Regions from separate parts of the Kribbella yunnanensis genome, predicted to be linked through region 3. Evidence: riboswitches for the same ligand, from Rfam matches in the RefSeq annotation. Region 3 holds a riboswitch; each other region holds the start of a gene.
What was found. A riboswitch is a leader RNA that binds a small molecule or an ion and turns the genes downstream of it on or off. The one in region 3 is predicted to bind ZMP and ZTP.
Positions count from the first base shown of each region.

Region 1 (10,161 bases), on a different contig from region 3:
CCGCCATCGACGCGGTCACCACCAGGTCGTCCCCGAAGGTCTCCCGCGCCCACGCCAGCACTTCCTGCGGCGAGGCGTCCGCTAGTCGTTCATTCGCCTCTTCGGCGATTGTCTTGAGGTCTGTACTCATTCCACGTTCACCCGTAAACCGATCATCTTGAGCTGGAACACCCGTGCACACGGCCGGCACTCCCACGCGCCGTGCCCTTCCTCCGATGGCCGGAGGTCCTCATCCCCGCAGTACGGGCAGTAAAGAGGTGCAGCGCGCTCGCTCATGTCAACGCCTCCTGATCAGCTCGGGTGGCCCACTGGGCGAATCGCTCGCCCTCGTTGCGCTCCTTCAGGTAGTTCTGGGTGACGCGCTCGACGTAGTCGGTGAGGTCGTCGGACGTCACCTTGTGACCGCGCAGCTTGCGGCCGAAGCCGGCGTCCAGGCCGAGCCCGCCGCCGAGGTGCACCTGGTAGCCGGGGACCTGGTTGCCGTCGGCATCGAGGACCAGCTGGCCCTTGAGACCGATGTCGGCGACCTGGATCCGGGCGCAGGAGTTCGGGCAGCCGTTCACGTTCACGGTGATCGGTACGTCGAGGTCGGGAATCCGCTCCTCGAGTTCGTCGATCAGCTGGGCCGCGCGGGCCTTGGTCTCGACGATCGCGAGTTTGCAGAACTCGATCCCGGTGCAGGCCATCGTGTTCCGCCGCCAGGCCGACGGCCGCGCCTGGAAGCCGAGAGCCGCCAGCTCGGTGACGAGCGACTCGACCTTCGACTCCTCGACGTCGAGCACGATCAGCTTCTGCTGGGCGGTGGTCCGGATCCGGTCCGAGCCGTGCGCCGCGACGACATCCGCGACCTTGGCGAGCTTCTCGCCGGACACGCGACCGACGACCGGCGCGACACCGACGAAGTACTTGCCGTCCTTCTGCTTGTGGACGCCGACGTGGTCACCCTGGACGGCGGGGATCTCCGGCGCCGGGCCGTCGATCAGTTTCCGCTTGAGGTACTTCTCCTCGAGCACCTCACGGAACTTCTCGATACCCCAGTCCGCGACCAGGAACTTGATCCGCGCGCGGGTCCGCAGCCGGCGGTAACCGTAGTCGCGGTAGATGCTGCAGATACCCCACCAGGCTTCGTGCACCTCGTCGAGCGGAACCCAGGCGCCGAGACGCTGGGCGAGCATCGGGTTGGTCGACAGACCGCCGCCGACCCAGACGTCGAAACCCGGGCCGTGCTCGGGGTGCACGACGCCGACGAACGCGATGTCGTTCACCTCCGGTACGACGTCGTGCGACGGGTGCCCGGTCATCGCGGTCTTGAACTTCCGCGGCAGGTTCGAGAACTCCGTCGTACCGATGTACTTCTCGACGATGTCGTCGATGGCCGGCGTCGGGTCGATGATCTCGTCGGCCGCGATCCCGGCGACCGGGCTGGAGATGATCACCCGGGGCACGTCACCGCAGGCCTCGGTCGTGTAGAGGCCGACGGCCTCCAGCTTGTTCCAGATCGCCGGGATGTCCTCGACCCGGATCCAGTGCAGCTGGATGTTCTGCCGGTCGGTGATGTCCGCGGTGTCGCGGGCATAGGTCGTGGAGATCTCGGCGATCACCCGAAGCTGCTCAGTGCTGAGCTGGCCGCCCTCGATCCGGACCCGGAGCATGAAGTACTTGTCGTCCAGCTCTTCGGGCTCCAGGGTCGCGGTCTTACCGCCGTCGATCCCCGGCTTGCGCTGGGTGTACAGACCCCACCAGCGGAAGCGGCCGCGCAGGTCGGCCGGGTCGATCGAGTCGAACCCGCGGTGCGCGTACACGTTCTCGATCCGGGCCCGGACGTTCAGGCCGTCGTCGTTCTTCTTGTTCTCTTCGTTCTTGTTCAGGGGTTCGCGGTAGCCGAGCGCCCACTGACCTTCACCCTTGCCCTTACGGGGGCGGGCGGGCTTGCGGGTGGTACCGGCCTGCGGTGAGGAGACGCCAGTCATCCGGAACGGTGTCCTTGTCCTAGAGACAGGTGCGTCCGCGGGGGCCTAGCTCGAAGCGTCGTCGATTCGACCTGGTCTGCGCGGTGCGCACCCAGCTGATGTTTCGAGCGGGGTGGCTGTCAGAGCATCGAAGGACGACAGATGGCGCTGCGCATCCGCCCGAGGTCGACATGAATCCGACCTACGAGGTGAGTTGAGCGGGCAGCGAGCATGTCAACAAGAGTCAGCGTGAACGGCTGACAAATCAACTCCCAATCCTGCATCGCGAGACGCGATCTCACGATGTGGCTATCCCGACCAGTCTGGTGTGTTTTGATTCCCGCCTGAAACACGCTGAGCAATGAAGCTTGTACAAGATATCTTGTCTAATTACCCTGGACTCATGTCGCCGAAAAAGACCCGTTCGCCCGGAGCCTCCCGAGTGCAGGCCGTGGATCACCCGCTACGACGCCGGCTGCTGGACATCCTCGCAGTCGACGGACCGTCCACCGTGTCGGTGCTCGCTGCGCGGACAGGGGAGATGGTCGGGAACATCAGTCACCACCTCAAGGTGCTGGCCACCGCGGGGGTGATCGAGGAGGTCCCCGAGCTGGCCAAGGACCGGCGCGAACGGTGGTGGAAGAGCGCCTGGTCGTCGTACTCGTGGCGCGTCGGTGACGACGAGCCGGGTGCGGAGCTGATCGGCGGGGTGGCCGAGGAGAGCAACGTCACCTACCGCGCCGGCAAGATCCGCGACTGGGTCGCCAAGCGTCCGGAGTACGGCGCGGCGTGGGGTGCGGCGGAGTTGTCCATCGACGTCTGGTTGCGGCTCACGCCCGAGCGGCTGACCGAGCTGCGCGAGCGGATGCAGGAGGTCCTCGAGGAGTACGTCGACAACCCGTCGACCGAACCCGAGGCCGAACCGGTGTACGTCTTCGCCCAGGGGGTGCCGGCGCAGCCCTGACCTCTGTACATTTCCTCGGATCAACAGGAAACTTTCCTAACTGTTGATGGAGGAGGCTGCGGTGAAGGCGATACGCCGGGTGGGATCGGTTGTGGTGGCGGGCGGCTTGGTGCTGGGCCTGGTCGGCCCGGTCGAGGCCGCGACCGGGGGCGCGGTTCGGGTCAATCAGCTCGGGTACGGCGCCTTCGACGGAAAGTCGGCGTACGTGCTGAGCGAGGGCGCGGTGACCGGGAAGTCCTTCTCGGTCGTCGACAGCCGGGGTCGTCGGGTGCTGACCGGCAAGGTTGGCGCCGAACTGGGGGAGTGGAACGCGAAGTACCAGCACGTCTCGCAGGTGGACCTGACCCGGCTGTGGGTGCCGGGGACGTATCGGGTCGAGGTGCCTGGGGTCGCGTCGTCACCCGCGTTCGTCGTGCGGGCCGACGGGGATGCGCTGGCGACGTCGGCGAAGGACAAGGCGGTGAACTTCTTCACCGAGCAGCGCGACGGGGCGAACGTCGTACCGGGGTCCCTCGGTCGGCAGCCGGCACATCTGACGGATCGGGCGGCGCAGGTGTACGAGACGCCGACGTTCGTCAATCCCGACACCGATCAGACGGTCGGTGAGCTGCAGCGGGTCGGTGGTCCGGTCGATGTCGAGGGTGGCTGGTACGACGCGGGCGACTACCTCAAGTTCACGCACATCGCGGCGTACTCGGAATCGTTGCTGTGGGCATCGGCCCGGGACGCGCGGCGGCCGGATCGCAAGGTGACGAACGAGGCTCGGCATGGGCTGAAGTGGCTGGACAAGATGTGGGACGAGAAGTCGAAGACGCTCTACATCCAGGTCGGCGTCGGAACCGGCAACGCCGAGGGCACGTTCATCGGTGACCACGACATCTGGCGACTGCCCGAGGCGGACGACCACCTGACTTCACCTGCCGAACGGCACCTGCGCAATCGGCCGGTGTTCCGCGCGGCGGACCCTGGGCAGCTGATCAGCCCGAACCTGGCCGGTCGGACGGCGGCCGCGTTTGCTTTGGCAGCACAGGTCGAGGCGCGGACGGACCGTCGCCTCGCGCGCAAGCACCTGGAGACCGCCGCCCAGATCTTCGCCCAGGCCAAGACCACTAATGTCGGTCAGTTGGTGACGTCGTTGCCGTTTGCGTTCTACCCCGAATCCGCCTGGCGCGACGACCTTGAGCTGGGTGCGGCCGAGCTGGCTCTGGCAGCGCAGCGGCTGGGCGATCGCCGGGCCGCCGGTTGGGTGCGACAGGCGTCGTACTGGGCCGGTCAGTACCTGGAGCACGAGGCGGGTGGCGACACGCTCAACCTGTACGACGTGAGTGCGCTCGCGCACGCGGATCTGATCCGGGCGGCGCGATCCGACCGTGCACTGGTTGCCAAGCTGAGTGCTGACTTGCGAGCTCAGCTGGCGATCGGGACCACGCGAGCCGCACAGGACCCGTTCCGGGCGGGCGCGCAGTACGACAATTTTGACGCCGTACCGCACACCTTTGGGCTGGCAGCGACTGCGCGGTTGTATCGGCAGGTGACCGGCGAACGTCGGTACGACACCTTCGGTGCTCAGCAGATCGACTGGGCCTTCGGCGCCAACGCGTGGGGCGTGTCGTTCATGGTCGGCGTCGGCTCGAACGCCGGTCAGTGCCCGCACCACCAGATCGGCAACATCCTCGGCCGCCAGGTCGTCGGCGCCGTCGTCAACGGCCCGAACTCCGCCGACCTGTTCGAGGAAGGCCTCGGCGATCACCTCGACGGTATGAACGCCTGCCCGGCAAACGGCGTCGACCAGTACGCCGAGTTCACCGGCCGCGGCTCACGCTACGTCGACGACGTCCGCTCCTGGCAAGCGTCCGAACCCGCCGACGACTTCGCCGCCATCGCCGTCTACGCCCTCACCCGCTAGCGGCCTGCGGCCGGGGGAGACTAACCCCATGCAAGCCCAAACCCTGACCCTCCTCCGGCCGCGCTTCACCATCACCCACGTCACCGACGGCGTACCCCCAATCCCCACCGGCGATTGGTGGGCCATGTCCCGAACCCCCGCCGGCACCACCGTGATCGCCGAGTCCGCCGACGCGGCCGACCCCTGGCGAGCCTTCTACAACAACGAACCCCACGCCCTGGACCAGCCCGGCATGCTAGCCGCCATCGTGCACCCGTTGGCCGCCGCCGGCCTGTCCGTCTGCGCCGCCTCCACCTACCAAGCCGACCTCGTCCTAGTCGCCGAATCCGACCTAGACGCAGCCATTGCCACCCTCCAATCCGCCGGCCACACGATCGTCACCTAGTGGGGCTGGACCCACCCGGATGGTGGGGGAAGGTTGGTGGTGTGCGCATCGGCCGACCGACCAAACTCGCTGCATGCCCCCTTCTCGCAGAGCTTTCATCCTGTTCACTGCCGCCGCTGCTACCGGTGTGACAACCGCCGGTGCCTCGGGCACGGCACGGGCGTCCTCGTTGCCAGGGCTCACGCCGCTGCGGATCCGCACTCGCTCAGGGACCTTCGACGCCGTCGCCACGGGTCCGCGGCACGGTCGGAAAGTGCTGTTGCTACATGGCTTTCCGGCGTTTGGCGTCGACTGGGAGCACCAGTTGCTCGGGCTGGCCGCGGCCGGCTATCGGGCGGTAGCACCCGACCAGCGCGGCTACTCACCGGGGGTGCGGCCGACCAGGGTCGCGGACTACCACCTGGATCACCCGGTCGCAGACGTTCGTGCGATCGCCGACTCCCTGGGCTGGGGCCGATTCGACCTGGTCGGACATGACTGGGGTGCCGCGGTCGCGTGGGTCGCTGCTGCGAAGTACTCCCGGCGCGTGCGGTCGCTGACGGCGGTGTCCGTGCCGCATCTCGGTGCCTTCGCCGAGGCGTTGCGGACCGATCCGGTTCAGCAGGAGGCCTCCAAGTACATGAACTTCTTCCGACAACCGGCTCCGATTCCCGAGAACGTCATTCTCGCCGGCGGACCGCCCACACTGCCCGCGAAGTACCTCGAGAGGTTTTCGCAGCCAGGTGCGCTGACCGCTGCGCTCAACTGGTACCGGGCCAACGACTTCACCGGCTACGAGCAGAAGATCACGATCCCGACGCTGTTCATCGCCAGCACGAAGGACCCGGCAGTCGCACCCTCGGGCGTCCACGCCACCAAGAACTGGGTCACCGGCCCCTACCGCCTCGAGATCCTCGATAACATCGGCCACAACATCCCAACCGAAGCCGCCGAAGCCACCACCACCCTCCTCCTCGAACACCTCACCTCGGTGTGCCCATAACCGAAACAGTTAGGCTGCGGCGGTGCTGAGTGCGGGGGCGATTGCGGCTGGAGTTCGGGCGGGCGAGCCGTCAGCGCCTAGCCTGGGTTTTTGGCTCGCCAGTCCTTCATTGTCTGCTCGAGATCACCGTGCACGAAGGTGAAGAACTCGGCCGCTTCGGACAGCCGGCGGCCGACAGTGGTGTCGGCGCCGAACAGGGCCGCGCCGTACGCGCTGCTGGCGGCCCATTCGGTCAGGGCCTGATTGCGGCGTTCGAGGATCGCGGCGAACACATCCTCGCGAATCCGGTAGTGATCCTTGCGCGAACCCGGCATCCGCTCCCGGGAGATGAACGACATCTGGATCAGCTGCCGGACCGCGCCGGATACCGCAGGCTGGCTGATCTGCAACGTCTCGGCCAGCTCAGCCGCGGTCATCGTTCCGTTCGGGCTGACGAGCATCCGGCCCATCACCCGGGCCGACATCGTCGGCACCCCGCTGTTGGCCATCACCCCGGCGAAGCGTTCGACGTACTGACTGACTTCATCCGGGGTGGGCGCCATGATTGAACCTTACATTAATCAGAAGTTTCTGATTGTTTGTCAGCTGAGCTCGAGACCCGGGTACAGCGGGTGCTTGTCGAGGATCTCCGCCGAGGCCGCGCGGGTCTTGTCGGCGACCCCATCGGCCAGCACGTACTTGGCCTTCGAGGGGGCACCGGCCGCCGTCGTGGTGGGCGTGGTCGAGGACAGTACGTCGACGATCAACTCGGCCACCCGATCGAACTCGTCGGCGCCGAATCCGCGCGTGGTCAGCGCCGGCGTACCGATCCGGACACCCGAGGTGTACCAGGCGCCGTTCGGGTCGCGGGGGACCGCGTTGCGGTTGGTGACGATGCCCGCGTCGAGCAGCGCGGACTCGGCCTGCCGGCCGGTGATGCCGTACGACGAGACGTCCAGCAGGACCAGGTGGTTCTCGGTACCGTCGGTGACGAGCTTGACGCCACGCTTCATCAGACCCTCGGCGAGGGTGACGGCGTTGTCGGCGACGGCCTGCGCGTAGGTCTGGAACTCTGGCTGGCGGGCCTCGGCGAGCGCGACCGCCTTGGCGGCCATCGTCTGGCTGAGCGGACCACCGAGCACCATCGGGCAACCACGGTCGACCGACTCGGCGTACTCCGGCTGGCACAGCACCATGCCGCCACGCGGGCCGCGCAGCGACTTGTGCGTGGTCGTCGTGGTGACGTGCGCGTGCGGGACCGGGTCGAAGTCGCCGGTGAAGACCTTGCCTGCGACCAGACCGGCGAAGTGCGCCATGTCGACCATCAGGGTCGCACCGACCTCGTCGGCGATCTCACGCATCTTGGCGAAGTTCACCTTGCGCGGGTACGCCGAGTAGCCGGCGATCAGGATGAGCGGCTTGAACTCACGGGCCTTGCGGGCGACCTCGTCGTAGTCGAGGAGGCCGGTCTCGGGGTCGGTGCCGTAGGAGTGCTGGTTGAACATCTTGCCGGAGATGTTCGGGCGGAAGCCGTGCGTCAGGTGGCCGCCGGCGTCCAGCGACATGCCGAGCATCTTCTGGTCGCCGAGCGCCTTGCGCAGCTTGTCCCAGTCCTCGTCGGACAGGTCGTTGACGTGCTTCGCACCGACCTCGGCCAGCGCCGGGGACTCGATCCGCTGCGCCAGGATCGCCCAGAAGGCGACCAGGTTGGCGTCGATCCCGGAGTGCGGCTGGACGTAGGCGTGCGGCGCGCCGAACAGCTCGCGCGCGTGGTCGGCCGCGGTCTGCTCGACGGTGTCGACGTTCTGGCAGCCGGCGTAGAAGCGGTGCCCGACGGTGCCCTCGGCGTACTTGTCCGAGAGCCAGTTGCCCATCGTCAGCAGGGTGGCGGGGGAGGCGTAGTTCTCGCTCGCGATCAGCTTCAGCGAGGAGCGCTGGTCGGTCAGCTCGGCCTTGATCGCACCGGCGATCGTCGGCTCGACGGAGGCGATCACCTCGAGCGCGTTCTGGTACGCGGCCGACGCCTTGGCAGCATCGAAGGGTTGAGTCATCGTTGTCTCCTGCAGGTTGCAGTGGTTCGAGGCACCCAGGCGCACGGTGCCAACGCTTTTCGCTCCCCGGTGGTACTCCACCTCAGCGCGCCAGTCGCGACGCACTCACCCTATCGTGCGCTCGACGATCTCCCGGAACGGTGTCGTGCGTGGCAGCGTCCCAAACACGCCACCCCAGTCCCCAGCCAGCCGCGACGCCACAAACGCATCCGCCATCGCCGGCGTCGAGTACCGCACCAGCAACGATCCCTGCAGACACAACGCCATTCTCGCCGCCAACCTGCGCGCCCCCGCCTCGGCCCCCTCAACATCCGCCAACGCCTGCAGTACGTCGTTCACCGCCGCATCCAGCCGGTTGTCGGCCCCCTGCGCCGCCCCCACCTCCACCAGCCAAGCCTCCAACGACTCCGGCCGCCGAAGCGCCCGCAGTACATCCAGCGCATTCACATTCCCCGACCCCTCCCAAATCGAGTTCAAAGGCGACTCCCGGAACAGCAGCGGCAACCCCGACTCCTCCACAAACCCGTTCCCGCCCAAACACTCCAACGCCTCCGCCACCACAAACGAAGTCCGCTTACAAACCCAAAACTTCGCCAACGGCAGCCCGATCCGCCTGAACGCCGCTTCCTGTTCGGGGCTAACGGGTCCGGCTGCGCCGGCCCGCTGGGAAGGATGGATGCCGAGCCCGGGCCCATCGCCCCGGGTGTGCGCCGCCGCTGCGCGCCGCTCCGCCTCCGACCAGCCACCGGGTCCGGCTGCGCCGGCCTGCTGGGAGGGAAGGGGGCCGAGCCCAGCCCCATCCCCGTGGGTGTGCGCAGCCGCGCCTCGCTCCGCCTCGGAGTGGGCTTGGGGGCGGCTCTCATCCCCATCACCACGTGTGGTGGACGCATCCGCGGCTGCTGCCAATCGCATTGCTAGAGCGGTTGCTGCCTCGCTCTCCAGGGCTAGGTCGGCTAGGACGTTGAGCATGGCTGGTTTGTCGGACAGGAGGCTGCCGAAGGCTGAGCGGTGGTGGGTGTGCCAGGTGGCTTCGACGAGGGCTCGGCGTTGGAGGGCGGCGGAGCCCAGGACGCAGTCGAGGCGGGTGGCGGCGACCATTTCGATGATGGTGCGGACGCCGGCGCCTTCGTCGCCGAGGCGGTAGCCGACGGTGCTGTGGAACTCGACTTCGCTGGAGGCGTTCGAGCGGTTGCCGAGTTTGTCTTTCAGACGCTGGAGAGCAAACGTGTTTCGGTTGCCGTCAGCAAGTACCCGGGGGACGACGAAACAGCTCAGCCCGTCCGGCGCCTGAGCCAGCACGAGGAACACATCGACCTGCGGCGCCGAACAGAACCACTTGTGCCCGTCGAGCAGGTACTCACCGTCCCCACCAGCAGGCGTCGCGGTCGTCAGGTTCGCCCGCACATCGGAACCACCCTGCTTCTCGGTCATCCCCATCCCGGCCAGCGCGCCGCGCTTGGCTGCCCCGGGCAACCGTCGTACGTCGTACTCGGTCGAAGCGAGCCGTGGAATCCACTCGGCCGCCAGCCGCTCGTCCGCGCGCAGCGCCGGGACCGCGGCGTACGTCATCGAGATCGGGCAGCCGTGCCCAGGCTCGACCTGCGACCACACGTAGAACCCCGCCGCGCGCGTCAGATGCGGGGAAGGTCCGGAACTCGTCCACGGCGCGGCCTGCAGTCCGAAGCCGACGGCTTTCTCCATCAGCCAGTGCCACGACGGGTGGAAGTCGACCTCGTCGACCCGGTTCCCGTACCGGTCGTGGGTGCGCAGAACCGGTGGATTCTGGTTCGCCGGGAGCGCGTGAGAGAGCGCTTCCTCCGATCCCGCCACCGCTCCGACCCGGACCAGACCGGGGTCCGCCGCCAGGTCGCCGTACGGCCGCAAAGCGTCACCGAGGGCAGCATCTGAGGTGAAGAAGTTCACCCCCTGCAGTGGGGGAGCCTGA
Region 1 is NZ_BAAANF010000004.1:72,947-83,107, forward strand. Features, by position in the region: gene ABD231_RS07225 (phosphoadenylyl-sulfate reductase) at 1-130, opposite strand, end outside; gene ABD231_RS07230 (nitrite/sulfite reductase) at 273-1,970, opposite strand; gene ABD231_RS07235 (winged helix-turn-helix domain-containing protein) at 2,353-2,913, shown strand; gene ABD231_RS07240 (glycoside hydrolase family 9 protein) at 2,975-4,819, shown strand; gene ABD231_RS07245 (ACT domain-containing protein) at 4,848-5,204, shown strand; gene ABD231_RS07250 (alpha/beta fold hydrolase) at 5,458-6,186, shown strand; gene ABD231_RS07255 (GbsR/MarR family transcriptional regulator) at 6,264-6,728, opposite strand; gene ABD231_RS07260 (glycine hydroxymethyltransferase) at 6,768-8,216, opposite strand; ZMP/ZTP riboswitch at 8,243-8,324, opposite strand; gene ABD231_RS07265 (acyl-CoA dehydrogenase family protein) at 8,322-10,161, opposite strand, start outside.
Region 1: another riboswitch for ZMP and ZTP. It lies ahead of ABD231_RS07260 (glycine hydroxymethyltransferase); the one in region 3 lies ahead of ABD231_RS22375 (5-aminoimidazole-4-carboxamide ribonucleotide transformylase).

Region 2 (10,161 bases), on a different contig from region 3:
GAGTCTTCTGCATCAGCTGGCGGCGTAGCCGGTCGTGCTGGTCAGGCGACAGCGGCGGGACGGTCGGTGGTTCGAGGTCGGTGCTCATGAGGGCTCCTGGAGGAAGTCACTGGACACGAGGTCGGGGAAGCGCCGGCGCGCGCGGTGCAGGCGGGCCTTGACGGTCCCCACCGGTACGCCGAGCGCGTCCGCGGCCTCGGTCTGCGTCAGACCGGCCCACACGACGAGTTCGAGCGTTTCGCGCTCATGCCGGGGGAGCCGGTCGACTGCCCTGCGGATCGCGGACATCCGGCGTTCGTCGTCGAGGCGACGATCCACGTCGGCCAGGTGATCGGTCGCTGGTTCGGGAGCCGGCAGGCGGTCGACCAGGTTGCGGATGCGGGCCGCCGTACGGGCGAGTGTGCGGCACTCGTTGCGGGCGACGACCAGCAGCCAGCCGAGCGCGCTCGGCACGGTCAACGGGCCTGGGGGATTGCGCTGGAAGCGGCGCCAGGTGTTCAGGAATGTGGACTGGACGACGTCCTCGGCAGTGCTCCAGGAAGCGGTCCGCCGGAACGCGAACGCGTGCACAGCGTCCGCATGCCGGTCGAACAGCTCACCGAGCGCCTGATGGTCGCCCGTGCGCAGCCGGTCCCACAGCTCGTGATCCGAGGCCGGTGATGTCACCACGGGCTCCGTCTCGTCGATCAGGATGTTGGTCACACCGGTCTATGACCGGTGGTCCTGCCGATGGTTGCATCGGATCCGGGTCAGGCCAGACTGCGGATGTACGCGCCCAGGAGCGCCGAGGTGTCCGGAACGAAGGTCCACTCGTCCAGACGCCGTACAAGCTCTGCAGGGGTCATCCAGGCGCCCCAGGCGACCTCTTCGGGCTGGTGGACGACCGGACCGTCCCAGACGCACGTGTAGAGGTAGGCGTGGTAGTTGGTGAACTCGTCGGCGTAGTCGCCTTCGGGGAGCTTCGTCAGCTCGGCACCGGTGATCCCCAGCTCCTCGGCCAGCTCACGGACCACCGCGTCGTACGGGTCCTCGCCGGCATCGATCACGCCACCTGCCATGAAGTCGTAGCAGGCCGGATACACGTCCTTGGTCGGCGTCCGACGGTGCACGTAGATGTCACCGGCGGAGTTGCGGACCAGTACGCCGGTCGCCGAGTGCCGCAGGTTGTCGCGGCGCATCACCGAGCGGGGTGCCGACCCGCAGACCACGCCGTCCGCGTCGACGAGTGCCACCAGTTCATCCATGCCTCACATGATGCCGGTGTAGTGCACCTCCTGTTCCCACTGGTCCCGCGGCTGCTGGTGCAGAGTCCAGTACGCCTCAGCGATGCGATCCGGGTCGAACGCCGTACCGGGTGCCACCGAGCCGTAGACGGTCACTGAGGCGGCGTGTAGGCCGTCGGCGCCGTAGGTCTGGTCGAGGAGGCTCACCAGCGCCCGGACACCCGCCTTACCGAGTGAGAGGCTCACGTAGTCCGGCTTGGTCTCCGGCATCCCGCCGGTGATCAGAAACGAGCCACCGCCATTCGCCGCCATCGCCGGCGCGACATGTGCCGCGGCTGTGATCGCACCGCCGACGTTGACCGCCCAGGCGTCGTACTGCTCGCGCAGTGTCAGTTCACCGATCCGGTCGGCCGCGATCTTCGCGGCGTTGTAGACCACGACGTCAGGTGTCCCCAGCTCGGCGACAACCTTGTCCAGCGCGCCCCGCAACGCCGACTCGTCAGTGCTGTCGGCAGCCAGCGTCAGCGTCGCCCAGGCGGCCACTGGCTGCCGCCGCGCGATCAGTGCGACCGGCCAGCCTTCCCGCGCGAACCGGCGTCCGACCGCCTGGCCGATCCCCGGTCCGGCACCGATCACCACAACTCCCGGCATGTTCGTTCCTCCCGCTGCGTTGACATCGATCACCGGGACCGTAGGCCGTCACACCGGTGTCAAGGTCAAGAGGCGAGGAGTGGGCATTGCTGATCGGAGAGCTGTCGGAGCGCACCGGTGTGAGCCGAAGACTGCTCCGGTACTACGAGCAGCAGGGCCTGCTCGAGCCGGTACGCCAGACCAACGGATACCGCGAGTACTGCGACCAGGCGCCGAACGTCGTCGGGCACATCCGCAGTCTGCTCGCGGCCGGCCTCCCGACCGCGATGATCGCCGGCGTGCTGAACTGCGTGCAGGGTGATCCGGCCGAGCCGGTGCTGTCGGGATGCCGCGGCATGGTCGACGGGCTGACCGCCGAGCGGGCCCGGGTGGCCGCCGAGATCGAGCGGCTCACTACGTCGCAGCGGGCGCTCGACGTACTGCTCGAAGCGGCGATCCACGCACCGGAGTGACGCAACGATCGGGACGGAGACCGACTTTGGGCGACCCGACCGCGTAGGCTCGTGATTATGAGTGTGCGGCGGATCATGGGGACCGAGACCGAGTTCGGCATCTCGGTGCCCGGCCAGCCCGGGGCCAACCCGATGCTGACCTCGAGCCAGGTGGTGAACGGCTACGCCCAGACGCAGCCACTGGCGCGCAAGACCCGGTGGGACTTCGACGAGGAGCACCCGCTGCGGGACGCGCGCGGCTTCGACCTGAGCCGGGAGGTGGCCGACTCCAGCCAGCTCACCGACGAGGAGACCGGCCTGGCCAACGTGATCCTCACCAACGGCGCCCGGCTGTACGTCGACCACGCCCACCCCGAGTACTCCGCGCCCGAGTGCACCAACCCGCGCGACGTGGTGGTCTGGGACAAGGCCGGTGAGCTCGTCATCATGGAGGGCGCGCGACAGGCCCGGCAGATCCCCGGCGCCCCGCAACTCAACCTGTACAAGAACAACACCGACAACAAAGGCGCGTCGTACGGGTCGCACGAGAACTACCTGATGCGCCGCTCGACGCCGTTCGCCTCGATCGTGCGGCACCTGACGCCGTTCTTCGTCAGCCGCCAGGTCGTCACCGGCGCCGGCCGGGTCGGGATCGGTCAGGACGGCGGCACGAACGGGTTCCAGATCAGCCAGCGGGCCGACTACTTCGAGGTCGAGGTCGGCCTCGAGACGACGCTCAAACGACCGATCATCAACACCCGCGACGAACCGCACGCGAACCCGGACCGCTACCGCCGGCTGCACGTGATCATCGGCGACGCGAACCTGTCCGAGATCTCGACGTACCTCAAGGTCGGTACGACGTCACTGGTGCTCGCGATGATCGAGGACGGCTGGCTGACCGACGACCTCGGGGTCGACCGCCCGGTCACCGCGCTGCACGAGATCAGCCACGACCCGACCTGCACACACCTGATGACGCTCAAGGACGGTCGCAAGCTGACCGCCGTACAGCTGCAGACGGAGTACCTGGAGCAGGCCCGCAAGTATGTCGAGGACAAGTACGGCGACGACGCGGACCGCCAGACCAAGGACGTGCTGCACCGCTGGGAGTCGGTCCTCGACCAGCTCGCCATCGACCCGATGAAGCTGTCCGACCAGCTCGACTGGGTGGCGAAGTACAAACTGCTGCAGTCCTACCGCGACCGCGACGGCCTGGAGTGGGACGACCCGAAGCTGCACCTGGTCGACCTCCAGTACGCCGACCTTCGTCCGGACAAGGGGCTGTACTACAAACTGCTCAAGTCCGGCCGGATGCAGCGCATCGTCACCGACGAGGAGATCCGGATGGCGGTCTCGCACCCGCCGACCGATACCCGCGCCTACTTCCGGGGCCGCTGTATGCAGCAGTACGCGCCGCAGGTCGCGGCCGCCTCCTGGGACTCGGTGATCTTCGATCTGCCCGGCAAGGAGTCGCTGCAGCGGATCCCGACCCTGGACCCGCTGCGCGGCACGAAAGCGCATGTCGGTGCCCTTCTGGACCAGTGCGACACCGCAAGTGACCTGGTTCGCACCATTACTGGGGGTGCCGCCGGGTAGGGTCGCTCTTAGAAGCACGGAGAAGCGGTTGGGCGTCTTCTCCACTGCGGTTCTAGGAGGTGTGTGCGATGGCGAAGGACGGCGGGCAGCAGCACAAGCAGCCGAAGCGTTCGACGACCGAGGAAGAGGTCGAGCAGTCGACCACGTCGGAAGACGTGGCCGAGCGCAAGGAACGGCTCGACGAGGACGTCGACTCGATCCTCGACGAGATCGACGAGGTGCTCGAGGAGAACGCCGAGGAGTTCGTCCGCGGGTTCGTCCAAAAGGGTGGGGAGTGAACCGCTCGATGACATTTGATGCCTCCGGCCGGTTGCCGGAAGCCTTCCTGACCCCAGGTGGCACGTCGTTCATGGACTTCCTGGCCGGGCACGCGCCCGACCTGTTGCCCGGACGGCGCAGCCTGGGGCAGGCCGACTTCTCCGACCAGGTCCCGCACGGTACGACGATCGTCGCGGCCACCTTCGCGGGTGGCGTGGTGATGGCCGGCGACCGGCGGGCCACGATGGGCAACATCATCGCCTCGCGGGACATCGAGAAGGTGTTCCCGGCCGATGAGTACTCGGCGGTCGCGTTCGCGGGATCGGCCGGGTTCGGGATCGAGATGGTCCGGCTGTTCCAGGTCGAGCTCGAGCACTACGAGAAGCTCGAGGGCACCACGCTCAGCCTGGACGGCAAGTCCAACCGGCTGAGCGCGCTGATCCGGGGCAACCTGGCGATGGCGATGCAGGGTCTGGCCGTGGTGCCGCTGTTCGCGGGCTACGACCACGACCGCAAGGGCGGGCGGATCTTCTCCTACGACGCCACCGGCGGCCGCTACGAGGAGACCCACTTCCACAGCGTCGGCTCGGGCTCGCTGTTCGCCCGCGGCTCGCTGAAGAAGCTCTACCGCGAGGACCTGTCCGCGACCGACTGCGCGATGGTGACGATCCAGTCGCTGATCGACGCCGCCGACGACGACTCGGCGACCGGCGGCCCGGACATGCTGCGGCGGATCTTCCCGGTGGTCGGTGTGGTCACCGCCGACGGCTACCAGCGGTTGCCCGAGGACGAGGTCGCCGCCCTGGTCGACGCGGCCTGGGCGCAGCGCCACGGGCGCCCCGACGGCCCCGCCACGGCGTCCCTGACCTGATCCCATCGACTGATAGAGGACGACACCTTCGATGAGCACGCCGTTCTACGTCTCACCAGAACAGCTGATGCGCGACCGGGCGGACTTCGCCCGGAAGGGCATCGCCAAGGGCCGCAGCGCGATCGCGCTGCAGTATGCCGACGGCATCCTGTTCGTCGCCGAGAACCGCTCACCCGCACTGCACAAGGTGGCCGAGATCTACGACCGGATGGCGTTCGCCGCGGTCGGCCGCTACAACGAGTTCGAGAACCTGCGAATCGCCGGCGTCCGGCTGGCCGACATGCGCGGCTATTCGTACGACCGGCGCGACGTCACCGGCCGCGCGTTGGCCAACGCGTACGCACAGACCCTCGGCGCGATCTTCTCCTCCGGCGGTGAAAAGCCGCTCGAGGTCGAGATCCTGGTCGCCGAGATCGGCACCTCCACAGCCGACGACCAGATCTATCGCCTCACGTACGACGGCTCGATCGCCGACGTACGGGGTTATGCGGTGATGGGCGGCCAGGCCGAGCAGGTCGCCGAGTACGTCGGCGAGCACTACCAGGAGGGAATCTCGCTGGCCGGAGCCCTCCGGTTGGCCGTCGACGCCCTCGGCCACGACAGCAGCGAGCCCCGCGAACTGACGTCGGACCAGCTCGAGGTCGCCGTACTGGACCGGACCCGGACGCAGGTCCGCAAGTTCAAGCGCATCTCCGAGGAGACACTGGCCCGGATCCTGTCCGAGTCGCACCCCGCCGCCGACATCGAGGCAGCCGTAGTTGAGGACGCGACACCTTCGGAGCCGGCTGAGGAGACCCCCTCATCACCGGCATCCTCGTCCGCGGCGCCGTCGTCGGCCGACGACGAGGCACCGATCGCACCGCCCGAGGACCCCGACGACAGCCGCCCCCTGTGACGGACCGAACCACCGACGCAGCCGCCACCTCCTCCGACGTGGCGGCTGCGTCATCCCGGGCCGCCGACCCGGAGCCCTGGGAGCTCCTGGGGGAGAAGGTCGCCTACCAGCGCTTCCTAACGGTGAAGGTCCGCCAGTACCGCATGCCGAACGGCCACGAGGTCGACTGGGACGTCACCGGCCCGGAGTCCGCGGATGGAGTCGCCCGCGGCATCACCGTGCTGCCCCTGACCCCGGACGGCCGGATCGTGACGATCCGCATGTTCCGTCCAGGCCCGGACAGCGTCGTCACCAACCTGCCAGGCGGCCTGATCGAGCCCGGCGAGGACCCTGCGGTCGGCGGCGCCCGCGAGCTCGAGGAAGAGACGGGCTACACCTGCGAGACCCTCGAGGTCGTCGGCTGGACCTGGGCCGGCACATCCTCGACCTTCCGCAAATACGTCGCAATCGCCCGCGGCTGCCGTCCCAACGGCACCCAGCAGCTGGATGACGCCGAAGACTGCGTCCCAGTCGAACTGACCGTAGCCGAGTTCCGCGCCGAACTCCGAACCCCCGGCGCCATGACCGGCACCGACGCCGCCTACCTAGCCCTCGACCACGCCGCCCTCCTCTAACCCAGCCGCTCCCTCGCCGTATCGTGCCACTGCCACCCGCCTCTCCCCACCCCCAAAGGTGGGTCGCCTTCTCTTTGTGCACGAAGCGCATCTTTGTGAACCCACCAACCGTTTTTGGGGCCTGCAAACGGCTGGTGGGTTCACAAAGATGGGATGTGTGCACAAAGGTGGGTGGGCTGCTCTTTGGGCGGGGGGAGGCGGGTAGGGTGGGGGGTGGGTCGTGACTGGCGTTGAGGTGGGGTACCACCGGGGAGCGGCTTGCCGGTGGATCCGGCGGTGGTAGCCGCGCGCCTGGGCATTTGAGTTGACGCCCAGAGGAGTGCGCCCATGACTGCCGAACTGATGATCGGGACCGACCTCGCCGCCGAGATGGTGACGAACGCCGCCGCCCGCGCCGCGAAACTGCGCGAGTCCACCGGCATCCAGCCGTGCCTAGCGACCGTGCTGGTCGGCGACGATCCCGCCTCTGCGACGTACGTGCGGATGAAGCAGAACCGCAGCAAGAAGGCCGGGATCGGCTCGCGCAGCGTCGTACTGCCAGCATCGACCACCACCGACGAGCTGGTTGCCGAGCTCACCAACCTCTCGAACGACCCCGAGGTGCACGGCATCCTGCTGCAGCACCCCGTCCCCAGCCACATCGACGAGCGCGCCGCGTTCGAGGCGATCAACCCCGCCAAGGATGTTGACGGCGTCACCATGCACGCGTTCGCCGCGATGGCGTTCGGTGAGCCCGGGTTCCGGTCTTGTACGCCGGGCGGGATCATGCGGCTGCTCGAGGCGTACGACGTACCGATCCGCGGCGCGCACGCGGTCGTCATCGGCCGCAGCCCGATCCTCGGTAAGCCGGCCGGAATGTTGCTACTGGCATCGGACGCGACCGTCACCTACACGCATTCGCGGACCACGAACCTCCCCGAGATCGTCCGTACGGCGGACATCGTGGTCGCCGCGGTCGGCAAGGCGAACTTTGTCCGCGGCGACTGGTTGAAGCCGGGGGCGGTCGTGGTCGATGCCGGATACAACGAAGGCAACGTTGGTGACGTTCACTTCGAGGAGGCGAGCGAGGTTGCGCGCCTGATCACGCCGGTTCCGGGCGGGGTCGGGCCGATGACGATCGCGCTGCTGCTGGAGCAGACGGTCGACGCCGCGGAGGCCCAATCCGAGACGGCTGTCCACCCTGTGGCCGGCCTGGCCTAGGCTGTAGACGTTGTGAACTGACGAGGAGGCGTGACGTGGCGGTGCGGGCGATCCGGGGAGCCACCCAGCTGGACGTGGACGAGCGCGAGCACCTGCTCGAGCGGTCCGCCGAGCTGGTGAAGGCGGTCCTGGAGGCGAACGATCTGGACAGCGCGGATCTGATCAGCATCCTGTTCACCGTCACGCCTGACCTGCATGCGGAGTTCCCGGCCGTGGCCGGCCGGCAGATCGGGCTGACCGACGTACCGCTGATGTGCATGCAGGAGATCGACGTACCGCATGCTCTGCCGCGGGTGGTCCGGATGATGGTGCACACCGAGACCGAGCGCTCCCGCGACAAGATCCAGCACGTCTACCTGCACGGTGCGTCGGCGCTCCGTCCCGACCTGACAGGCGCCCAGTGACCGAACTCCGTGGCCCGGTCCGCATCGTCGGTGCGGGCCTGATCGGTACGTCGATCGGTCTCGCCCTGGCCCGGTTGGGTGTCGTGGTCGAGCTCGTCGACGCGAACCCCGACAACGCGCTGATGGCCGAGCGCATCGGCGCGGGATCACGACTCGTGCAGATCGAGCCGCAGCTGGTCGTGGTCGCCGTACCGCCGGATCACGTCGGGGCGGTGATCGCCGAGCAGCTCGCGCAGACCGATGCGGTCGTCACCGACGCGGCGAGCGTAAAGTCCAAGCCGCTGACGGATGCCCGACTCCTGTCCGCGGACCTGAGCCGGTACGTCGGAAGTCACCCGATGGCAGGTTCGGAGCGCAACGGCCCGTTGGCCGCGCGCGCGGATCTGTTCGATGGCGCGACCTGGGCGATCACCCCGCACGAGACGAGTTCGCCCGAGGCGGTCGAGCTCGTTCGTTGCCTGGCTGAGGCCTGTGGCGCACGCACGGTCGAGCTGTCCGTCGAGGACCACGACCTCGCGGTTGCCCGGGTATCCCACCTGCCGCAACTGATGTCGTCCCTGGCCGCCGGCACCCTCGTCGACGCGCCGAACTCACACCTGCAACTGTCCGGCCAAGGCGTCCGCGACGTCACCCGCATCGCCGCCGGCGACCCAGGCCTGTGGACCCAGATCGTCTCCGCCAACTCCGCCGCCCTGACCGGCCTGCTCGAGCAGATCCGCGACGAACTCGACCGCGTCCTCGTTGCCCTAGGCAAAGAAGAGGCCGGCGACGAACTCACCTCGGTGCTGGCCCGCGGCGTCTCCGGCGCCGTCCGCGTCCCCGGCAAGCACGGCACCCCGCACATCGAGCTGGTCAGCGTCCTCGTCACCATCCCCGACCGCCCCGGCCAGCTGGCCCGCCTCTTCAACGACGCCGCCGCCTCGGGCGCCAACGTCGAAGACCTCCGCATCGACCACAGCCCCGGCCGCCCCGTCGGCGAAGTCGAACTCCTCGTCAAACCCGGCTCCGACGACCAACTAACCCAAACCCTCACCGACCGCGGCTGGGTCGTCCACCGCTAGATGGCCGCGGACCCGCGCCTCGAGCTGGTGGCCGAAGTCAACCACCACATGGGCAGCGGCCTACGGCTCGTCGGGATCGCCGACCACGGCCAGTCGGGCGGCGCGGCCTTTGTCGAGTGGCCTGACGGGCGACCCGGGGTGGTGACCCGTTCGTCGCTTCCAATGGCAGACCTGGCCCGAACGGCGGAGGTGCTGGGCGCGGCGCGGTCTGCGGGGGTACTCGTTCCCCGGCACGAGGCATTCGTCGAACTCACCGATGGCGTCGCAGTTGTCCAAGAGCGCCTGCCGGGCCGACCTGCTCGCCGTACCGACGTCGAAGTGATCGATGCTCTGCTCGCGGTGACCGACGAATTCGTCGGCTTGCTCGCGGAGCGAACCGACGTACCGCCCCCATCGCCCCACCTGTACGAGAGTGGGCTGGAGCAACACAGCCCACGAAGCCGACGGCTGCTGAGGCGGATCCACGAGCTCGGCGACTACGAAATGACCGGAACAGATCTGGTGCATCCGGACTTCACCGTGCCCAACGTCCTGTTCGATGACCACGGTCAGCTCAGCGGCGTCGTGGACTGGAACCTCGGTGCCTTTCGCGGCGATCGGCACTGGGCGTTGGTCAAGCTCCGCTTCGATCTCGCGTGGGCCGCGGCCCAACCGGGAGACGAGCAGCCGGACACTCGACCAGAAGCGATAGAGCGACTGGACCGCGCGCTCGAAACACGCCTCGAGCCGGAGGTGCTGCTGGCGTACTGGGCGCACTGGACCCTTACCCAGCTGCACTGGGCGGTCCTCCACGACGACACCGCAGTGATCGACCTGCATCTCGAACTCGGCGAGAGCCGGCTGCTCGAGTGGCGCTAAGGACAGGACATGTCGGCTACGTACATGCCCCCGCACGCCTGGGCATCGGCTGAAGTCCGCTGATTTGGCCAATACCTCCTGTCCTTCGGGCGCTGT
Region 2 is NZ_BAAANF010000027.1:212,742-222,902, reverse strand. Features, by position in the region: gene ABD231_RS38570 (hypothetical protein) at 1-88, opposite strand, end outside; gene ABD231_RS38565 (RNA polymerase sigma factor) at 85-702, opposite strand; gene ABD231_RS38560 (NUDIX hydrolase) at 750-1,244, opposite strand; gene ABD231_RS38555 (SDR family NAD(P)-dependent oxidoreductase) at 1,248-1,874, opposite strand; gene ABD231_RS38550 (MerR family transcriptional regulator) at 1,961-2,326, shown strand; gene dop (depupylase/deamidase Dop) at 2,384-3,904, shown strand; gene ABD231_RS38540 (ubiquitin-like protein Pup) at 3,973-4,182, shown strand; gene prcB (proteasome subunit beta) at 4,191-5,033, shown strand; gene prcA (proteasome subunit alpha) at 5,065-5,928, shown strand; gene ABD231_RS38525 (NUDIX hydrolase) at 5,925-6,542, shown strand; ZMP/ZTP riboswitch at 6,753-6,846, shown strand; gene ABD231_RS38520 (bifunctional 5,10-methylenetetrahydrofolate dehydrogenase/5,10-methenyltetrahydrofolate cyclohydrolase) at 6,870-7,742, shown strand; gene aroH (chorismate mutase) at 7,778-8,146, shown strand; gene ABD231_RS38510 (prephenate dehydrogenase) at 8,143-9,207, shown strand; gene ABD231_RS38505 (phosphotransferase) at 9,208-10,065, shown strand.
Region 2: another riboswitch for ZMP and ZTP. It lies ahead of ABD231_RS38520 (bifunctional 5,10-methylenetetrahydrofolate dehydrogenase/5,10-methenyltetrahydrofolate cyclohydrolase); the one in region 3 lies ahead of ABD231_RS22375 (5-aminoimidazole-4-carboxamide ribonucleotide transformylase).

Region 3 (10,161 bases):
GATCTCGTTCCAGCTGGACGCCACCCCGACCTGCGGTTTCACCCAGTCGTCGTCACCCATCCCGACCGCTCTGAGCATTCCTCGGCTCGCGGTCGCTTCCAGACCGTCGGTGACTGTGCGGCTGCGGGGCTTCACATCGACCATGGGCTCACTCTAAACACATTGCCCCACCGTCCTGGGCTCTCTAGCGTTCGCGCAGTGGATCCCTATGGTGACGAGAAGCTGGTCGAGCTCTACGACCTCGACAACCCCGACGGCGACGATCACGCGTACTTCCGCGCGCTCGCCGACTCCCTCGATGCCCGGAAGATCCTCGACCTCGGCTGCGGTACCGGCCTGCTGACGCGCTCGCTGGCGACACCCGGCCGGGAGGTGATCGGTATCGACCCCAGCCCGACGATGCTGAACTACGCCCGCCGTACGCCGAGCTCCGTCACCTGGCTCACCGGCGACGCCACCGTGATCCCGCCGACCGCGGACGTCGATCTCGTGGTGTGCACCGGGAACACGATCATGCACATCCCCGACCTACCCGCTGCCCTGACTGCCTTAGCCGGAGCGCTCCGCGACGGCGGCGTACTGGCCTTCGAGTCGCGGAACCCCGCGGCGCGGGCGTGGGAGTCGTGGACGCGCGAGGCGACGTACGGGGAACGCGACACCCCGATCGGCCACCTCACCGAATGGCTCGACCTGATCGAGGTCGCCAACGGGCGCGTCGTCTTCGATGCGCATAACCAGTACGACGACGGCCGCGACGACGTCTACCGCAACGAGCTGTACTTCCGCTCGCTCGCGGAGATCAGCGACGCGTTGGACGCAGCCGGATTCGCAGTGCAGGTGACTGCCGGTTGGCAGGGTGAGCCGTTCTCTGTGGACTCTCGGCTGATGGTCTTCCGCGCCGAGAAGGGCTAGTCCATCCGTTTGGCGAGGGCTTCGGCGAAGCCGGTGACGCCGCCGACGTAGGACCACGGCACGCTCTCGATCCGGCCTTCGGTGCGGCAGGCGTGATCCATCGCCTCGGACTTCGCGCCGGCCCACTTGAGCGCGAACGCCATCGCGCCGTGGGCGGACACATCCGCGGGATCCGGCGTACGAGCGTCGTTCCACCACTTGTCGCGGGCTGCGGTCAGGTCCGGTCGGCGGCCGGAGACCTCGCGCGCGTACCGCTTCAGGCGCTGCACGCGCGGCGGGTCCTTGTCCGACGCAACCTCCAGCCAGACCTCGTTGAAGACATTGGCCGCGATACTGCACAGCACGCTGCCCGGCCGCGCCCGCCCCACCACCGCGTCACCGAAATCAACCAGCTCGGCCAGCTCCAGCCCGGACCACTTCTTCGCCAGCACCTGAACCCGGCCGGTATGCGCCGCATAACTCCCCGGGTGCCGGATCAGCGCGGCATGGAAGATCTCGGCCTTGTCCACCGGCTCCGCCTGCAACCCGAGTGCCGCCCACTGCAGCACCTCCCACGGCACCGCGTCATCCGCGGCCGCCACAATCGCACCCTGCAGCACCTCGGCCGCCGTACGCAGGATGTCGTGGAACGTCGCAAACCGCTGCGCCGACACATCCTTCGCCCGCTGCCCCGTCCGCACCGCCCACGCCTCGAACACCAGCGTCTGCCCGAACCACAACAACAGATCCGGATCCTTCGGGTACGCCTCCAGCCGCATCTCCAGCTGTTCGCTCCGCCCAACCGCCGCCTTCGCCAGGCCAGTAGCCCGGATCGACCGCAGATTCGTATTAGCCGGCGTCACCTTCAGCAGGGCCAGCCCAGTCGACAAATCCCCTCGCCGAACCGCCGCGTACGCCGCGTCCAGGTCGTCGTCCACCCAGGCCTGATCCAGCCTCAGCCCGGCCAGATCGACACCTTTCCGCGAGAAGAACCCCATTCGCGGATGGTAAGACTCCTCGGACCTCTGTGGACAAGGATTGCACTTTCCTGCAATACCCTGTGCCCTACCGCGACTGGCGAGGGTGGATCACCACCGTGGAGCGAACAGCTACGTGGCGTCGTCCGCCTGGGCGCCTCCTTCCGGAGGTCGCGCATGCGTTATGGGATGAATCCACATCAGGCCGCGTCGATGACAGTCGTCGGCTCGGCCGCGCCATTCACCGTCGTGGCGGGAAATCCGTCGTACATCAATGTCCTGGACGGGCTGACCGGCTGGCAGCTCGTCCGCGAGGCCGCTCTTGATTTTGGGGTACCTGCAGCGGCGTCGTACAAGCATGTGTCCCCGGCTGGCGCAGCGCTCGGTACGTCGGTCGCTGACGCGTACCGGCGCGCCCGGGACGCCGACCCTAAGTCGTCGTACGGCGATTTCGTGGCGGTCTCGCACGTGGTCGACGCTGAGCTGGCTGACGTGCTGCGTCGGGTCGTGAGTGACGGGATCATCGCGCCTGGGTACGCGCCTGGTGTGGTTGAGGTGCTGGCCGCGAAGAAGCGCGGCACGTACTTGGTGCTGGAGGCGGATCCGTCGTTCGAGCCACCGCGCGAGGAGGTGCGTGAGCTGTACGGCGTCCGCCTCAGCCAGGAGCGGGACGACGTACCGATCACTCGAGACCTGCTGTCGGCCGAGGTGGGTGACGCCGTCGCACGGGATCTGATGCTCGGCCTGATCGTCGTCCGCTACACGCAGTCCAACACCGTCGCCCTTCTGAAGGACGGTATGGCGATCGGCATCGGCGCCGGCCAACAGTCCCGAGTCGACTGCACCCGCCTAGCCGGCGCCAAAGCGGCCGAGTGGTGGTCCCGCCACTCGCTTGAGCCGCTCACCGGCGTGTCGATGGTCTCCGACGGCGCACTCCCCTTCCCCGACAACGTCGAAGAGGCAGCCCGCTTCGGCGTCACCCACCTCGCCGAACCCGCCGGCTCCATCCGCTCCGACCAGATAGCCGCCGCCTGCGCCACGCACGGCATCAGCTGGTCCCCCACCAACCTCCGCCTCTTCCGCCACTAGCTCAGGCGGTACCTCCCGGCGGCTACTCCCATCCGAACAGCCTCCGCCGTGGCAGCCGCCGACTGGCCGGTCGTGTCGAGGGCGTGATGCTCCAGCGCGCCCAGGTCGGCGAAAACGCCGTACATGTGAGTGAGGGCGCCTTCGTCACGCAGTGACTCGGGACCGCGGTTCTGCGCCCGGGCGATGGTTGTCTCAAGCGCAGGCCGCAGTGCGACGTACGACAAGGTCAGCCCGTCGGCCTCCGCAGCCGCCCGAAACGGAGGCAGGTAATGCGGTCCAACAACACCGTCGACCACGACGTCGTACCCACCCCGTGCATACGTCGCAGCGGCGCCCACATACGCATCCACCACCACATCGTTCTGCCTCGACGCATCCGGCAGGTACGGCGGGATGAACCCAGTCCGAATCGCCTCGTAGAACTGGTCGGTCACCAGATGCACAGTCGCCCGCTCAGCCTGCGAAGCGACCAACCGCGCCACCGTCGACTTACCAGCCCCCGGAGGCCCACTCACCACGATCACTTCGCCCTTCACTTCCCGGACGCTACAACCGGCTCTTCCGCCACCAACCCGTCCGGCACATACTGCTCACCATGTGGGCAGTCATCGGCGTATGGGACATCGACCCCGACCTCATCGAGGGCCTCCGCGACCAACTGTCACTGATGGCCTCGAGCAAGATCCCGCTCCCCGGCTTCGTGCACGGCACCTGGACCCGCGACGGCCACATGATCCAGGTCTACGCAGACGAGGCGAACGCCCGCCAGTACCACCAAGCGATGCTCGACCAAGGCGCCGTCGACCGCCCCGGCATCCGCAACATCGTCTGGGCCGTCTCCGAGGTAGGCGCCGAATCCGACACCACCGGCTGGACCGACCGCACCGGCACCCATCACCCGCCAACCTGACCGCGTCAGCCGCCGGCGACGCTGGGGAGGATTAGGAGTTCGGCGCCGTCGGTGAGGGGGGTGTCGGGGCCGGCTAGGTCTCGGATGTTGTCGGGGCCTAGGTAGATGTTGACGTGGCGGCGGACCGAGCCCTGCTCGTCGGTTAGGCGGCGGCGGAGGGCTGGGTGGGTGGCTGCGAGGGCGGCGCCGACGGTGGTGGCTTCTACCTCGATGTGTTCGGCGCCGTCGGCGAAGGGGCGGAGGACTGGTGGGAGCCGGAGGGTGATCACGTCAGATCACCGCGGCGCGCAGGGTGAGTACGTCGGGGAGGTGGCTGGCGACCTCGGTCCAGGTGTCGCCTGCGTCGGCGCTGGCGTAGACGCAGCCGTCGCGGGTGCCTACGTAGACACCGGCCGATTCGGCGGCGTCGGTGGTGAGCGCGTCGCGGAGGACGGGGACGTAGGAGACCTCGGGCAGACCGTTGGTCAGCGGTTCCCAGGTCGCGCCGGCGTCGCGGGAGCGGTAGACGCGACAGGTGGCGTCAGTGGGGATTCGGTTGCCGTCGGCCACCAACGGGAAGACGTACACGGTGTCGGGCTCATGCGGGTGCACGGCGATCGGGAAGCCGAAGTCCGACGGCAATCCATCGGCGATGCTCTTCCAGATCTCGCCGCCGTCGTCGGACCGGTACACACCATGGTGGTTCTGCGCGAACATCCGCTCCGGTACGTCGGGATGCGCCGCCAGCTTGTGCACACACTGACCGAACTCGGGATCCGGGTCGGGCAGGAAGTACGCCTTGATCCCGTGGTTGGCCGGGGACCATGACTCCCCACCGTCCGTCGTCTGGTACACACCACCGGTCGACATCGCGACGCTGATCCGCGCGGGGTCGGTCGCATGCGGCAGCACGGTGTGCACGGCCTGACCGCCGAAGCCTGCGCCCCACTGTTCGCGATGCGGGTGATCCCAGAGTCCCCGGACGAGCTCGAACGTCACTCCCCCGTCAGTCGACTTCCACAGCGCCGACGGCTGGCTCCCGGCGTACACAACACCCGGCTGGGCGGCCGGCGCCGGCTGGATCTGCCACACGCGCTCCAGCGACGCATCGGTCCCGGCTGGGAATCCGATCGAGCCCTCCGCCGGCTCATCCCACGTCTTCCCGAGATCATCGGAGTGGAACACCGCCGGTCCCCAGTGCTCACTGGTCCCGCCGACGAAGAGTCGCGGCTGCTCACCGCGCGTGTCGATGCCCACGGCGTACACGCCCTGCATCTCGAACGCGGGACCGTCGAGCCTCCACTCCCGGCGCGCAGCGTCGCTGCGGCCGATCCAGAGCCCCTTCTTGGTCCCGATCAGCAGTACGGTCTCGGACATCGTTGTCCTCCTAGCGTGGCGGCCCCGCCACCACATTGATGAGTGCTTCTCCACGCGCGAAACGCTCCAGCTGCGCCCGCACCAACCGGGCGACCCGCGGCTCGAACGCCGTCGAGGCACCCCCGCGATGCGGGTTGATCAGCACATTCGGAGCAGACCACAGCGGATGACCTGACGGCAACGGCTCGGGATCGGTGACGTCGAGCGCGGCCGAGATGCGCCCCGTACCGAGCTCAGCCACGAGCGCGCTGGTGTCGACGATGACCCCGCGAGCCACGTTCACGAGCAGTGCCCCGTCCTTGAGCCGGGCAAGGAACTTCTCGTCGACCATGCCGCGCGTCTCATCAGTCGCCGGAGTCAGCAGTACGACGACGTCCGCCTGCGGCAGCAACTCCGGGAGGTCGGTCGTCGGGTGAACACCGTCCCGCGGCCGCCTCGCCACGCGGATCACCTCACACTCGAACCCGGCCAGCCGCCGCTCCAGCGCCTCACCGATCGACCCGTACCCCACGATCAGCACGGTCCGATCCGCAAGCGAGTCGTCCATGTCCACATAGTCGGTCGGCCACACACCGAGCTCCTGGTTGCGCACCGCCCGCGGCAACCGCCGGTACGACGCCAGGATCAGCCCGACCGCCAATTCGGCCGTCGACGCGTCGTGGACCCCACGCGCATTGCACAAGGTGACGCCCTCCGGCAGATGCGGTACAACGGCCTCGTAGCCCGCGGTCTGCAGCTGAACCACCTTCAGATCCGGCATCGCGGCGAAGGCGGCGGGCAGATCCACCCCGACCATGTACCCCGGCACGAAGAACTCCGCCCCATCCGGCTCCGCCTGCGCCGACACCCCGTCCGGCACCCCACCGAGGACCCGCTCGGAGTCCTCCCACGGAAGCCACGCCCTCACCAGATCACCCATGAGGAAAACCTACTCGCCGCCACGGACAATCCGCGCGAGCAGGCGTGACAGAAGACCCATGCGTGCTCCCGAACCGCCGTCGTACTCTGATTAGGTGCCCTCGACATCGGATGCGGCTGCAACACTCGCGCACGATCAGGCGGTAGACCGGCTCCGCGCGTCGTACCAGCGCATCCCGGTCGGCGAGCCCGTGCGGCTGGCCAAACGCAGCTCGAACCTGTTCCGGCCGCGCACCGAGCTCGCCACGCCCGGCCTGGACGTCTCCGGGCTGACCGGGGTGCTCAGCGTCGATCCGGTCGCGCGGACGGCCGACGTACAGGGCATGTGCACCTACGAGGACCTGGTCGCGGCGACCCTGCCGCACGGGCTCACGCCGATGGTGGTCCCGCAGCTCAAGACGATCACGCTGGGTGGCGCGGTGACCGGGCTCGGTATCGAGTCCTCGTCGTTCCGCGCCGGACTGCCGCACGAATCCGTGCTGGAGCTGGACATCCTGACCGGCGCCGGCGAGATCGTGACCGCACGACCTGGTGACGACCTCTTCCGGATGTTCCCGAACTCCTACGGCACACTCGGCTATGCGACCCGGCTGCGCATCTCACTCGACCGCATCTCCCCGTACGTCGCCCTGCGCCACGTCCGCGTGTCGTTGGACGACCTGGCGCCGGTGATCGCCGAAATCGTTGCCTCTGGCACGTATGACGGCGAACCGGTGCACTTCGTCGACGGGGTCGCGTTCAGCCCGTCCGAGGCCTACCTGACGCTGGGGCGCAACAGCGACGCCGCAGTGCGGGCGAGCGACTACACCGGTCAGCAGATCTACTACCGCTCGATCCAGCAACGGCAGACCGACTGCCTCACCGCTCACGACTACCTGTGGCGGTGGGACACCGACTGGTTCTGGTGCTCAGCCGCCTTCGGTGCACAGAAGCCATGGGTACGGCGTTTGTGGCCGCGGCGGTGGCGGCGTAGCGACGTGTTCCACAAACTCGTCGGTTTCGAGAACCGTCATCACCTCGCTGCCCGGATCGGTGAGCGCCGCGGTCAGGCGCCGCGCGAGCGCGTCGTACAGGATGTGGAGATTCCGGTGGCGCGGCTGGCCGAATTCCTGCGGTGGTTCGACAGTGAGGTCGGGATGCGGCCGGTGTGGCTGTGCCCGCTGCGGTTGCGCGGAACCGCGTCCTGGCCGCTCTATCCGCTGGCGCCCGGCGCGACGTACGTGAACGTCGGCTTCTGGGGCACCGTCCCGATCGCTGCTGGTGCTGCGGACGGTGATGTCAACCGGGCCATCGAGGACGCCGTCGCCCGCTTCGGCGGCCACAAGTCGCTCTACTCCGATGCGTACTACTCCCGGGAGACGTTCGACCGGCTCTACAACGTCCCGGCCCTGACTGAGGTGAAACAACGCTACGACCCGGAAGCCCGGCTCACCGGGCTCTACGAAAAGGCGGTGACGCGCCGATGACGACGCTCGCAACACAGGTATCCATCGCAGAAGCCCTGACCACCGTGACCCCGGAAGGCCTCCCTTTCCGCTTCACGGCGTACGACGGCAGTGCCACCGGCCCCGCGGATTCCCCGATCCACATGCACCTGGCGACCGAACGCGGCCTGTCCTACATCCTGACGGCCCCCGGTGACCTGGGCATGGTCCGCGCGTATGTCCAGGGCGACCTGGAGATCACCGGCGTCCACCCCGCGAACCCGTACGAGTTCATGCGGATGATGCTCAACCAGGTCCACTTCGAACGCCCCACCGCGAGCGAGGCCCTCCGCATCGTCCACGGCCTCGGCTGGTCCCACCTGAAGCCGCCACCTCCCCCACCGCAAGAACACCTCCCGAAATGGCGCCGTACCTTCGAGGGCCTCCGCCACTCCCGCCTCCGCGACAAGGCCGCCATCCACCACCACTACGACGTGTCGAACACGTTCTACGAGTGGATCCTCGGCCCGTCGATGACGTACACCTGCGCTGTCTATCCGACTCTTGATTCGACGCTGGAAAAAGCGCAGTACGAGAAGTACGACCTGGTCGCGCGCAAGCTCGATCTGAAGCCCGGCATGCGATTGCTGGACGTCGGCTGCGGCTGGGGCGGCATGGTCCGCCACGCAGCCCGCGAGTACGGCGTCACCGCGCTGGGCGTCACGCTGTCATCGGCGCAAGCCGAGTGGGCCGCTGCCGCCATCAAACGCGAAGGCCTGGAGGACCGCGCCGAAGTCCGCTACCTCGACTACCGCGACGTCCCCGAACGCGACTTCGACGCCATCAGCTCCATCGGCCTCACCGAACACATCGGCGTCCGCAACTACCCGGCGTACTTCGGCTTCCTCCTGGACCGCCTCAAGCCCGGCGGCCGCCTCCTCAACCACTCCATCACCCGCCCCGACAACCGCTACCGCTCCACCGGCGCCTTCATCGACCGCTACATCTTCCCCGACGGCGAACTCATCGGCTCCGGCCGCATCATCGCCGAAGCCCAAGACGCCGGCTTCGAAGTCCGCCACGCCGAAAACCTCCGCGAACACTACGCCCTCACCCTCGCCGCCTGGTCCGACAACCTCGAGACCCACTGGGACGAAGCAGTAGCCGAAGTAGGCCCCGCCACCGCCAAGATCTGGGGCCTCTACCTAGCCGCCTGCCGAGTCGGCTTCGAACGCAACAACACCCAACTCCACCAGTTCCTAGCCGTAAAACTCGACGCCACCGACGCCCACTTCCCCTTGCGACCCACCTGGCTCAGCTAACCGCGGTCCGCACGTGGACGAGGACGCGGACCGGGCGTGGGCCGACGCCGCTCCAGGGATCGCCTATCTGGAGGGCGAGATCGCGTCGTACGGCGGGAACGAGCCACCCGCGTTGCGGCGGGAGGACTACCTGGTCGGTACGCCGGAAGATGTGGCGCGGAAGTTGATCGCGCTGCACGCCGAGGTGCGGTTCGTGGAGTTCGCGCACTGGATGCGGTTGCCCACGATGTCGCAGGCGGTGGCGATGCGGTCGCTCGAGTTGATTGCGAGTCGGGTCGTTCCTGCGGTTCGGGCTGGGGTTGGGCGATAGCTTGGGGGGACCTGCGAGCTGAGGAGACGGCGTGGTCGGACGGGTTGTGGTGGCGGTGGCTGCGTTGGCCTTGGTGGCCGGGTGTTCTGAAGGGGGCGCTACGCCGACGCCCAGCAACTCCGGTACGGCGCCGGCTGGGTCAGTTAGCCAGGTCAAGCTGACCGTGGCGTCGACCGTGGTGAGCGGGATCCCGGTGCCGTGGGGGCTGGCGTTCCTTCCGGACAAGAGTGCGTTGATCGCTGAGCGCGACACCGGGAAGGTGAAGCGGATCGTCGATGGGAAGGCGACCGAGGTCGGCACCGTCGACGGGGTGGACCCCTCGTCGGAGGGCGGACTGCTCGGACTCGCGGTCGACCCCAAAGCGCCGTACGTGTATGCGTACTTCTCGACCAGCAGCGACAACCGGATCGCGCGACTGACCTACAAGGACGGGCGGCTGTCGGAACAGACCACGATTCTCGAGGGGATTCCGCAGGCGGCGATCCACAACGGTGGGCGGTTGAAGTTCGGGCCGGACGGCTTCCTGTACGCCGGCACCGGCGACGGCGGCGATCGGCCGAACTCGCAGAACGACGACTCGCTGGGTGGGAAGGTCCTACGGATCACCACCGAGGGCAAGGCCGCGCCGGGAAATCCCGGCGGCCGGCTGTGGATCACCAAGGGCCACCGGAATGTGCAGGGGCTGGCGTTCGACGGGAATCAGCTGTACGCCGCCGAGTTCGGCCAGAACACGTGGGACGAGCTGAACGCGATCACGCCGGGGTCGAACTACGGATGGCCGGCCGCGGAGGGTGCCGAGGGGCTCGACGGGATGGTCGACCCGATCGCCCAGTGGAAGACGAGTGACGCTTCGCCAAGTGGAGCGGCCTTTGCCCAGGGCCACGTTTTCATGGCGTCGTTGCGGGGTGAGCGGTTGTGGGCGATCCCGGTCGCGGGCGGCAAGCGGGTCGGCGAACCGCAGGCG
Region 3 is NZ_BAAANF010000016.1:303,421-313,581, reverse strand. Features, by position in the region: gene ilvD (dihydroxy-acid dehydratase) at 1-144, opposite strand, end outside; gene ABD231_RS22385 (class I SAM-dependent methyltransferase) at 199-912, shown strand; gene ABD231_RS22380 (hypothetical protein) at 909-1,889, opposite strand; ZMP/ZTP riboswitch at 1,952-2,031, shown strand; gene ABD231_RS22375 (5-aminoimidazole-4-carboxamide ribonucleotide transformylase) at 2,046-2,957, shown strand; gene ABD231_RS22370 (phosphotransferase-like protein) at 2,954-3,493, opposite strand; gene ABD231_RS22365 (hypothetical protein) at 3,553-3,867, shown strand; gene ABD231_RS22360 (MoaD/ThiS family protein) at 3,873-4,136, opposite strand; gene ABD231_RS22355 (WD40/YVTN/BNR-like repeat-containing protein) at 4,138-5,223, opposite strand; gene ABD231_RS22350 (2-hydroxyacid dehydrogenase) at 5,234-6,142, opposite strand; gene ABD231_RS22345 (FAD-binding oxidoreductase) at 6,237-7,607, shown strand; gene ABD231_RS22340 (class I SAM-dependent methyltransferase) at 7,604-8,887, shown strand; gene ABD231_RS22335 (hypothetical protein) at 8,901-9,197, shown strand; gene ABD231_RS22330 (PQQ-dependent sugar dehydrogenase) at 9,229-10,161, shown strand, end outside.